Regions from separate parts of the Isoalcanivorax pacificus W11-5 genome, predicted to be linked through region 2. Evidence: predicted binding sites of a transcription regulator. Region 2 holds the regulator's gene; the other holds the start of a gene.
What was found. The regulator LexA, encoded in region 2, represses DNA repair genes until DNA is damaged. The targets are predictions, from matches to a motif close to TACTGTNTANNTANACAGTA.
Positions count from the first base shown of each region.

Region 1: a site for LexA is predicted at 2,393-2,412, ahead of recA (recombinase RecA). Genes of this name have one in related genera too.

Region 1 covers NZ_CP004387.1:2,539,246-2,543,661, forward strand. Annotated here, with positions in the region: gene alaS (alanine--tRNA ligase) at 1-508, opposite strand, end outside; gene S7S_RS11265 (regulatory protein RecX) at 734-1,255, opposite strand; gene recA (recombinase RecA) at 1,288-2,328, opposite strand; gene S7S_RS11275 (CinA family protein) at 2,470-2,949, opposite strand; gene S7S_RS11280 (AEC family transporter) at 2,977-3,876, opposite strand; gene S7S_RS11285 (glutamine amidotransferase) at 4,012-4,416, opposite strand, start outside.
Region 2 covers NZ_CP004387.1:2,259,739-2,264,154, reverse strand. Annotated here, with positions in the region: gene rlmKL (bifunctional 23S rRNA (guanine(2069)-N(7))-methyltransferase RlmK/23S rRNA (guanine(2445)-N(2))-methyltransferase RlmL) at 1-415, shown strand, start outside; gene S7S_RS10275 (glutaredoxin family protein) at 405-632, shown strand; gene S7S_RS10270 (TatD family hydrolase) at 661-1,458, opposite strand; gene S7S_RS10265 (DUF1499 domain-containing protein) at 1,455-1,868, opposite strand; gene lexA (transcriptional repressor LexA) at 1,918-2,526, opposite strand; gene S7S_RS10255 (cyclic nucleotide-binding domain-containing protein) at 2,974-3,636, shown strand; gene S7S_RS10250 (universal stress protein) at 3,668-4,108, opposite strand.

The sequences.
Region 1 (4,416 bases), 280 kb from region 2:
AGGGGCCGCAGGGGCCGGTGTCACCCATCTGCCAGAAGTTGTCTTCGTCCAGGCGCGAGAAGCGCTCGGCGCTGACGCCCATTTCCTTGAGCCAGATGTCGGCGGCTTCGTCGTCGGAGATGTGGACCGTGACCCACAGCCGTTCCGGCGGCAGTTTCATGTCAACGGTCAGGAACTCCCAGGCGAAGCGGATCGCTTCGCGCTTGAAATAGTCGCCGAAGCTGAAGTTGCCCAGCATTTCGAAGAAAGTGTGGTGGCGTGCGGTATAGCCGACGTTTTCAAGGTCGTTGTGCTTGCCGCCCGCCCGCACACAGCGCTGGCTGCTGGTGGCGCGGGTGTAGTCACGTTTCTCCCGGCCCAGGAACACGTCCTTGAACTGGTTCATGCCGGCGTTGGTGAACAGCAGGGTCGGGTCATTCGCCGGCACCAGGGAACTGGACGGCACAACCGCGTGCTCCTGGCGGGCAAAGTAATCAAGGAAAGCCTGGCGAATGTCGGCGCTCTTCATAAGTCTCGCTGTCGTATCAGTCGGGGTATGACGGAAAGCGGCAAGTATAACGGGGCCAGAATGCAGGCGCCATGCGACCGCAGGGCCTGATGCAATGGTTGAAGGCAGGTTAGAACGCGGAGAGCCCCACCCTGCCTTCCGGGGGGGGGATGATGGCAGCGCGGAGCCCTCCACGGGGGAACGTATCTTCAGTGACGAACAGGCCCGGGCACACCGGGCCGCTGATCAGTCGAAGGCAGCGCCATCGCCATCCAGTGCCTCGAAGCACTGGTCTGCGGTGAAACCGCGATATTGCAGAAAGCGCAGCCGGCGGGCCTTGTCCTTCAGGTCGGCTGGCGGCCCGGCACCGAAGCGACGGCGGCAGGTTTCGGCGGCGAGCGCAAACCAGTCGCAACCGGCTTCGGCCAGGGCCTGCTCCGCCAGCAGGTTGCTCACGCCATTCTGCTGCAGCGCCTGCCGGATACGCAGCGGCCCTTGCCCACGCTCGATCCGGCTACGTACCAGCATGCCGGCGTAGCGGGTGTCGTCGAGGAAACGCTGTGCTTCGAGCCAGTCCAGCAACGCACCCACCGGCGCGTCCTCGCCGAAGCGCCTGGTGAGACGTTGCTGGAGTTCCGCGCGGGCATATTCGCGCCGCCCCAGCATGCCCAGCGCGACACGCCGCATTTCTGCCGCACGCGCCTGGGGATCATCACCGGCAGATGCGGTGCCCCGACGGCCAGCGCCATCGATATCGTCACCGATCATGCTGTGGCACCCCGCTCAGCAAGGCTGGTAAATCAATCCTCTTCCTCGACCACCTGTGCCTCTTCCTTGCTGCTCTCCTTGTTCACGGGAGCCAGCAGACGGGCGCGGATCTGTGCTTCGACTTCATCGCGTGCCTGCGGGTTGTCCCGCAGGAAATCGCAGGCGTTCTGCTTGCCCTGGCCGATCTTGTCACCCTTGTAGGCATACCAGGCGCCCGATTTGTCGATCAGGCCCAGTTGCACGCCCATGTCCAGGATTTCGCCCAGGTTGTTGATGCCACTGCCATAGAGAATCTGGAATTCAGCCTGGCGGAACGGCGGCGCGACCTTGTTCTTGACCACCTTGACGCGGGTTTCGCTGCCGATCACCTCGTCGCCCTGCTTCACTGCACCGATGCGGCGGATGTCCAGGCGGACGGAGGAGTAGAATTTCAGGGCGTTACCGCCAGTGGTGGTTTCCGGGTTGCCAAACATCACGCCGATCTTCATGCGGATCTGGTTGATGAAGATCACCAGGCAGTTGGCGTTCTTCACCGAGCCGGTGATCTTGCGCAGCGCCTGGCTCATCAGGCGTGCCTGTACGCCCACGTGGTGGTCGCCCATCTCGCCTTCGATTTCCGCCTTTGGCACCAGGGCGGCCACGGAGTCGACGATCACCACATCCACTGCGCCGGAGCGCACCAGCATGTCGGTGATTTCCAGCGCCTGCTCGCCGGTGTCCGGCTGGGAGACGATCAGGTCATCGACGTTGACGCCCAGCTTCTCGGCGTAGTCCGGGTCCAGCGCGTGCTCGGCGTCAACGAAGGCGCAGTTGGCGCCATTTTTCTGGGCCTGGGCAATCACTGACAGAGTCAGCGTCGTTTTACCCGAGGATTCCGGGCCATAGATTTCAACAATACGGCCTTTTGGCAGGCCACCGATGCCCAGCGCCACGTCCAGCCCCAGGGAGCCGGTGGAGATGGCCGGCATCGGCTCGCGCTTGCGATCACCCATGCGCATCACGGAACCCTTGCCGAATTGACGCTCGATCTGGGACAGCGCAGCGCTCAGCGCCTTGCTCTTGTTGTCATCCATTGCAAAACCCTCTCGGTGGTGAATGCTCGGTGGTGAATGGCACAGGGGATGGCCCGGGACCGGACACTGTTAATATGGACAGTATTATGCTCAGGAGGGCCTGCCCCTGCAACCCCGGCAAAACGGGAATGTGATCAGGGCTCAGCGCAGCCGCGCCAGCACGCCGCGCAGGGCAATTTCGATGGTACCGGCGCGTACCGCATCGCGGTCGCCGGACAGGCACTGGCAGTGAATGTCGGTACGGCCGCCACGGCGAGCCCAGGCAAACCAGACCGTGCCCACCGGCTTGTCCGGCGTACCACCGTCCGGGCCGGCAATGCCGCTGACCGCCACGCTGATGTCCGCCAGGCTGTACTGCAGCGCCCCCTCGGCCATGGCCCGCACCACCGGGCCGCTGACCGCGCCATGCTCATCCAGTAACGCGGCGGGGACGCCGAGCATGTCCATCTTGGCGGCGTTGGAATAGGTCACGAAGCCACGTTCAAACCAGCCGGAACAGCCAGGGATATCAGTGATGGCGGCAGCGATACCGCCGCCGGTGCAGGATTCCGCGGTGGCCAGGGAGACCTTCGCCCGACCCAGCGCCTCACCCACTTCCTTTGCCAGTTGCCAGTGTCGCACGTGATGCCCTCCGTTGCGGCGCGATGCCTACAGGCCCAGCAGATAATTGGCCAGCGGCACCGTAACCAGAGACAGCAGGATACCAATGCCGACGATATGATTCGCCAGCGACGGCGCCAGCCCGTGTTGTTGTGCCAGAATACCGGCGGTGATCATCGGCGCCATGGCCGCCTGCAATACGGCGATATCGCCCGACGCAGGCGGCGCGCCGATGGCCATGGCAATGCCCCATATCATCAACGGCGCGAGCATCAGTTTCCAGCCCAGGCCGTACAGCATGGGACCCAGGTCATGACCGGAAGCACGCAGCCGCAACTGCATGCCGACCGAAAACAGCGCCAGCGGCGTCAGCGTCAGGCCGAGCCGCCCGGCGACTTCCATCAGGACCGGCGGCAAGCCACCGGCCTGACGCAGCAGCAGCGCCGCCACCAGGGCAATAAAGGCAGGGAAAGTGACCACGCGTTTCGCCAGCGCTGCCGGGTGAACCCGCAGGCCGGAGTACAGCGCGGCCACGATGACACCGGCAGACGACAACGCCAGAAACGACCCGAGTTGATCGGCGATCACCGCCACACCCAGCGCATCATGCCCGCGCAGCGCTTCGATCAGGGGATAACCGACAAAAGAGGTGTTGCCCAGCCCGGCGGTCAATACCAGCGCACCCACCTGACCGCGACTCCAGCCACGCCAGCGGCCCACCAGGCTGATCAGCAGCCAGGCACCGGCAAACACCAGCCACATGGCGACGGCAGGAAACAACAGGTCATTGGACCATTCCAGCAGGATGATCTGCTGCAGCACCAGCGCCGGCAGCGCCACATGCAACACCCACCAGTTCAGGCCAGGCACCAAACCCTCGGGATGCCGGAAACGGGCAGCAATCGCCCCGGCACCGATACAGATCACCACCAGCCACAGCGCACTCACTGACTCGCCTCTGCAGATTGCGTGAACGAAAAAACCCGCCGGCACGGCAGGTCACATGATGGCTGCGCAGTGTACCACTGCGCCTGCGCGCATGGGGTGGTTATTGGGCGAAAGTCGGGGTGCATCTCACCGCGGTCACTGCTGCGCATGCGCCGCGATCTTTGCAAAACGGCTCAGCAGCGCCGTCGCCTGCGGCGTGTCACGCACTTCGGCAGCGAGCGCTGCCTGATCACGCCCCTGCCCGGTTAGCACGTCGGCCATCTGCGCGATGTAGCAACGCATCGCAGTTGCGGAAAATTCCGGATGAAACTGCACGCCCCAGGCGCATGCACCGATACGAAATGCCTGATGAGGTTCATGTTCGCCCCGGGCCAGCAGGACGGCAGCCTCCGGCAACGCCAGCACCGACTGGCGGTGCACCAGTTGTACGGCGAAACGCGGTGCTGTGTCGCCGAACAAGGCATCATCACGCGCCTGCTCCAGCAACGTTACGTCGGCCGTCCCTATCTCGATGCCACCGGGGTGATAGTCGACTCGCCC
Region 2 (4,416 bases):
GACTGTGGATGCATCACGTCGCTACCTGGACTGGGCCGGCTGCAATCTGGCCGCGAACGGGTTTGGCATGCGGCAGCATGAACTGGTGCGTGCCGATGTCCGGCAGTGGGTGGAGGACACGCCGCAGCAATTTGACCTGATTTTTTGTGACCCGCCGACGTTCTCGAACAACAAGAGCCGGGATGATTTTGTCGTCCAGCGCGACCACGGTGATCTGATCCGTGCCTTGATGAAGCGGCTGGAGCCCGGCGGCACGCTCTATTTTTCCTGTAATTTCCGTCGCTTTGAGCTGGAGGAAAATATTCGCCGCTGGTATGTGGTGGAAGATATTACGCGCTGGAGCATTCCGCCGGATTTCAGTCGCAACGAGCGCATTCACCATTGCTACAGGATTACCCACGGCCATGAAGATTGAGCTGCTGACCACGCTCGGTTGCCATCTGTGCGAGCAGGCAGAAGCCCTGCTGCGGCAGGCACTGCCGATGGCGCAGATCGAGAAGATTGATATTGCCGAGGAGGATGCGCTGATCGAAGCGTACGGTGAACGCATCCCGGTGGTGCGCTATGCCGGGCGTGAACTGGACTGGCCGTTCGGATTGCTGGATGTGAGGGAGCGGTTGGTGCGCGAGTAATGCACCGGCGTGATGGAGCGGGATCCACCTACAATGCAACCCCGAACATCCGGCAGCTGTTCCGGTAAGTGGCGTCGGCCACCTGCTGCACGTCCTCTCCCCGGCATTCGGCGAGCCGCTTCACAATCCACGGTAGCAGCGACGGTTCATTGCGTCCTTTGACGGGCGGTTTTTCCGGCAGGTCACGGGGCAACAGATACGGGCCGTCGGTTTCCACCAGCAGGCGATCTGCGGGGATGTTATGCACCAGCGCCTGCAGCGTACCGCCGCGCCGTTCATCGCATAACCAGCCGGTGATGCCGATGTGGCAATCCATGTCCAGATAATCGAACAGTTCCCGTTGCGTGCCGGTAAAACAGTGCACCACGGCATCGGGGAGCTGATCGCGCTGTTCACGCAGAATAGGCAGAAAGCGCGCATGCGCATCGCGCTGGTGCAGAAAAACCGGCTTCTGTTGTGTGACGGCGAGTGCCAGTTGCGCGGCGAAGGCCTTTTCCTGCATGGCGCGGGGAGAAAAATCGCGATTGAAATCGAGCCCGGTTTCGCCAATGGCCCGTACCTGTTCAGCGCGGGTGAGGGCGTCGAGTTCACTGAGCAGGGCCGGCGTGAACGCGCTGGCCTGATGAGGGTGCAGGCCAGCGGTGCAGAACAGCGTGTCATGTTGCCGTGCCAGTTCCAGCGCCTGCCGGCTGCTGTCCGCGTCGGTCCCTGTGATCAGTTGCCAGCGCACACCCACCGCGCGGGCGCGTTCAAGCACGTCATCCAGATCAGGGCGAAAGCGTTTGTCGGTGAGGTTGATACCGATATCGGCGAGCGGGTGTGTCATGGGGCGTGTGTGGGTCCGGTCTGTGTGTGCAGGGCGTCGTGCAGGGCGTCACGCAGGGTATCACGCAGGGTGTCACGCAGAGTATCGACCCGGCGTCGATTGGTGCCGAAGTCGTAATATCCCACACGCGAGGCCGAGCGTACCTCAACCCGGCCATCGTCGTGCAGATAAAAGTCCACGTCATCGGTAAAGCGCAGCAGGCGGGTCGTGAATGTCGCGTGCAGCCTGCGTTCATCCGGCTGTGTCCAGGTGACGCGGGGCAGGTTGTCCAGCATGGTGACCAGTGCTGTTCTGGCGCTTTCCATGGTGTCGCCGGCCTGCAGGGCAGGCACAGCATGCCGCGCATTGTCGGCGAGGCTGGACACACAATTGGGGGACTCAGGGCAGGGTGGGAGCAGCGGCTCTGCCACGGCCTTCGCTAACGAGGCCGTGCAGAGCAGAAGGACAGCCAGCCGTGCCTTACACCGCATCGCGGATCAGGCCGACGAACACGCCCTCGATGACCAGTTGATCCGGTGACACACGAATCGGCGTGTAGTCCTCGTTGGCGGGCATCAGGGTGGCGCCCTGCGGGCTCAGCTTGAGGGTTTTCACGGTCACGTCGTCGTCCAGCCGGGCGACCACGATCTGGCCAGACCGGGCGACGCTGGTCTTGCGCACGGCAATCAGGTCACCGTCAAAAATGCCGGCATCCTTCATGCTGTCGCCCTGGACGCGCAGCAGATAGGTGGGGCGCTGCCGGAACAGGCCCTGCGGTACCGGCACGCTGCGTTCGACGTTTTCCACTGCCTCGATCGGCACCCCGGCGGCGACGCGGCCGATCACCGGCAGTTCATCATCCGGCCACAGGGCGGCGTTCAGCAGCTGGATGCCGCGCGAGCGATCATTGTGCAGCCGGACACAGCCCTTGCGCTCCAGTGCACGCAGGTGGTCCGATGCGGCGTTCTTGGACTGGAACCCCATCAGCTCGGCCAGCTCGGCCCGGGTCGGTGCCATGCCGGTGTCGTTCTGGAACTGACGGATGCAGTCGAGTACCTGTTGCTGACGAACTGTAAGCTTCTCGCTCATAAGCCTGTCCTCATGCGTTGACTGGATGCTAGCACAGCCACTGTCGAAATGAACAGTGCCTTTTGATCAGCCCCGAGGCGGAACGCACCGGTCATCAGGAGAGGATGGATGGCGTTGAACAGGCCTGCCGCAGGTCATAGGATTTGCCCCCGGATCAGTGGCAGACTTGTCGGGTGTGCACGCGTGTACGAATGTCTCGCTGTGATTCCGGCCGGCTCCGATATAAGTAATCCTAATCAACGGGTTAGCTTATAAAGATTGCGCCGGGCCACGCCACGTGGGGCGGGGCAGTGTGATCCGGTTCGCAGAGTGATCTGTGATGTACGCAGCATGCCGGCTGTGCGACGCATTGGGGTTGTGGCGGAACAGCGTGGTGTGCCAGCGGTGATTGCCGTCACTTGGTCAGGTGGCGGTCCTGAAAACCCGGGGGGGTTGAACACAGTGGTAATGAAAGCAGTGGAACGTGCCATCTACACGCCGGATCGCATCCGGCGTCTGGTGTCTGGCGTGCCGTTCTTCAATGAAATACTGCGGCAGGATGCGGCCCAGTTCGATGTGCTGCTGGAACGTTGCGAATTGCTCGAGGCGGGCAGCGGCGATGTGGTGATTCGCCAGGGGGGCAGCGACAGCGGCCTGTACTTTCTGTTGCGTGGCCAGCTTGCGGTGCTCGCCGACGCATCGCCCGGGCCGGGCACAGCGCCGAAAGTGCTCAATCATATTTCTCCCGGCGAAGTGTTCGGCACCTTGTCGATGCTGCGTGATACGCCGCGCACTGCAACGATCTGTGTCGATGCGGCGACACGCGAAGCGGTGCTGGCGCGGATCGATTTTGTCTTCTTCAGCAACATCACGGATTTTTCCGTGTTCACGCTGCCGACCAAGCTGGCCTTCTATCACATGGTGGTGCACAACATCCGCTGGACGCTGGAAGTGAACCGCATGCAGGAGCCTCACCACGAGGTGGTGTCGCTGCTGCGCAAGGTGCCGGTCTTCAGCGGCGAACGGGGATCGCAGGCGGAACTGGTGGCGCTGCATCAGCAGGCGCACATACTGGCCGATCTGCTGTGCCGCTGGAACGGTACGCCGGCATCGACCGGCGCGCTGGGGTAGGCCGGGCCGGACGCGCTGCAACAGGCTGGCCTCAGCTGCGCCGGATTTTCACCGCCAGGACATCACAGTGCGCACCGGGCACCACGCCTCGGGCGGTGGAGCCGAGCAGCAGGGCCAGGCCGCTGCGGGTGTGGCTGCCGATCACGATCAGGTCGGCGCACAGCACATCGGCCTTTTCCTGAATGGTCTTTTCGATGGACCCGAGTTCCACATGGACCCTGTCCGGGGGAATGGAGAATTCGGTCGCATAGCGGTTCACGTTCTCCCGTGCCTGGTCCATCAGGCTGCTTTGCAGTTCGGTGACGTCCATCGGCACGTCGGCGCCATACGCCAGCGCCAGCGGCTCGATCACGTGCAGCAGGTGCAGACGGCCGCCGCCGGTGCAGGCGATGGAGAGTGCGCGGGTCAGGATATGCCGCGATTCCTCGCTGCCATCGATGGCGACCAGTACATCCCGGTAACTCTCACTCATCTGATGTCTCCCGCCGGCCTTTGCCCGGCATCAGGCCTGTCTCCACGACGTTTTCATCGGCTCCGCCATCATCTCAGTGAACGATTCCGCCTGTCCACATCCACGGAAGCTTGCCGTCCGGGGTGGCTGCGGTGGTATAAAGCAGCCGCGAGAGCACGCGGCATCGGCCGTGGCGGGGCCGCAAAGGCTGCCCGGCAGGTGCTGGCGAGGTGGTGCCTGGACAGGCTCGCCTTGACCTCGGCGGTGGCCGCTTGCGTAAATAGGCGGCCGCCGGACAGGAGCCGGCGGGTCGCGCCAGGGCAAATACC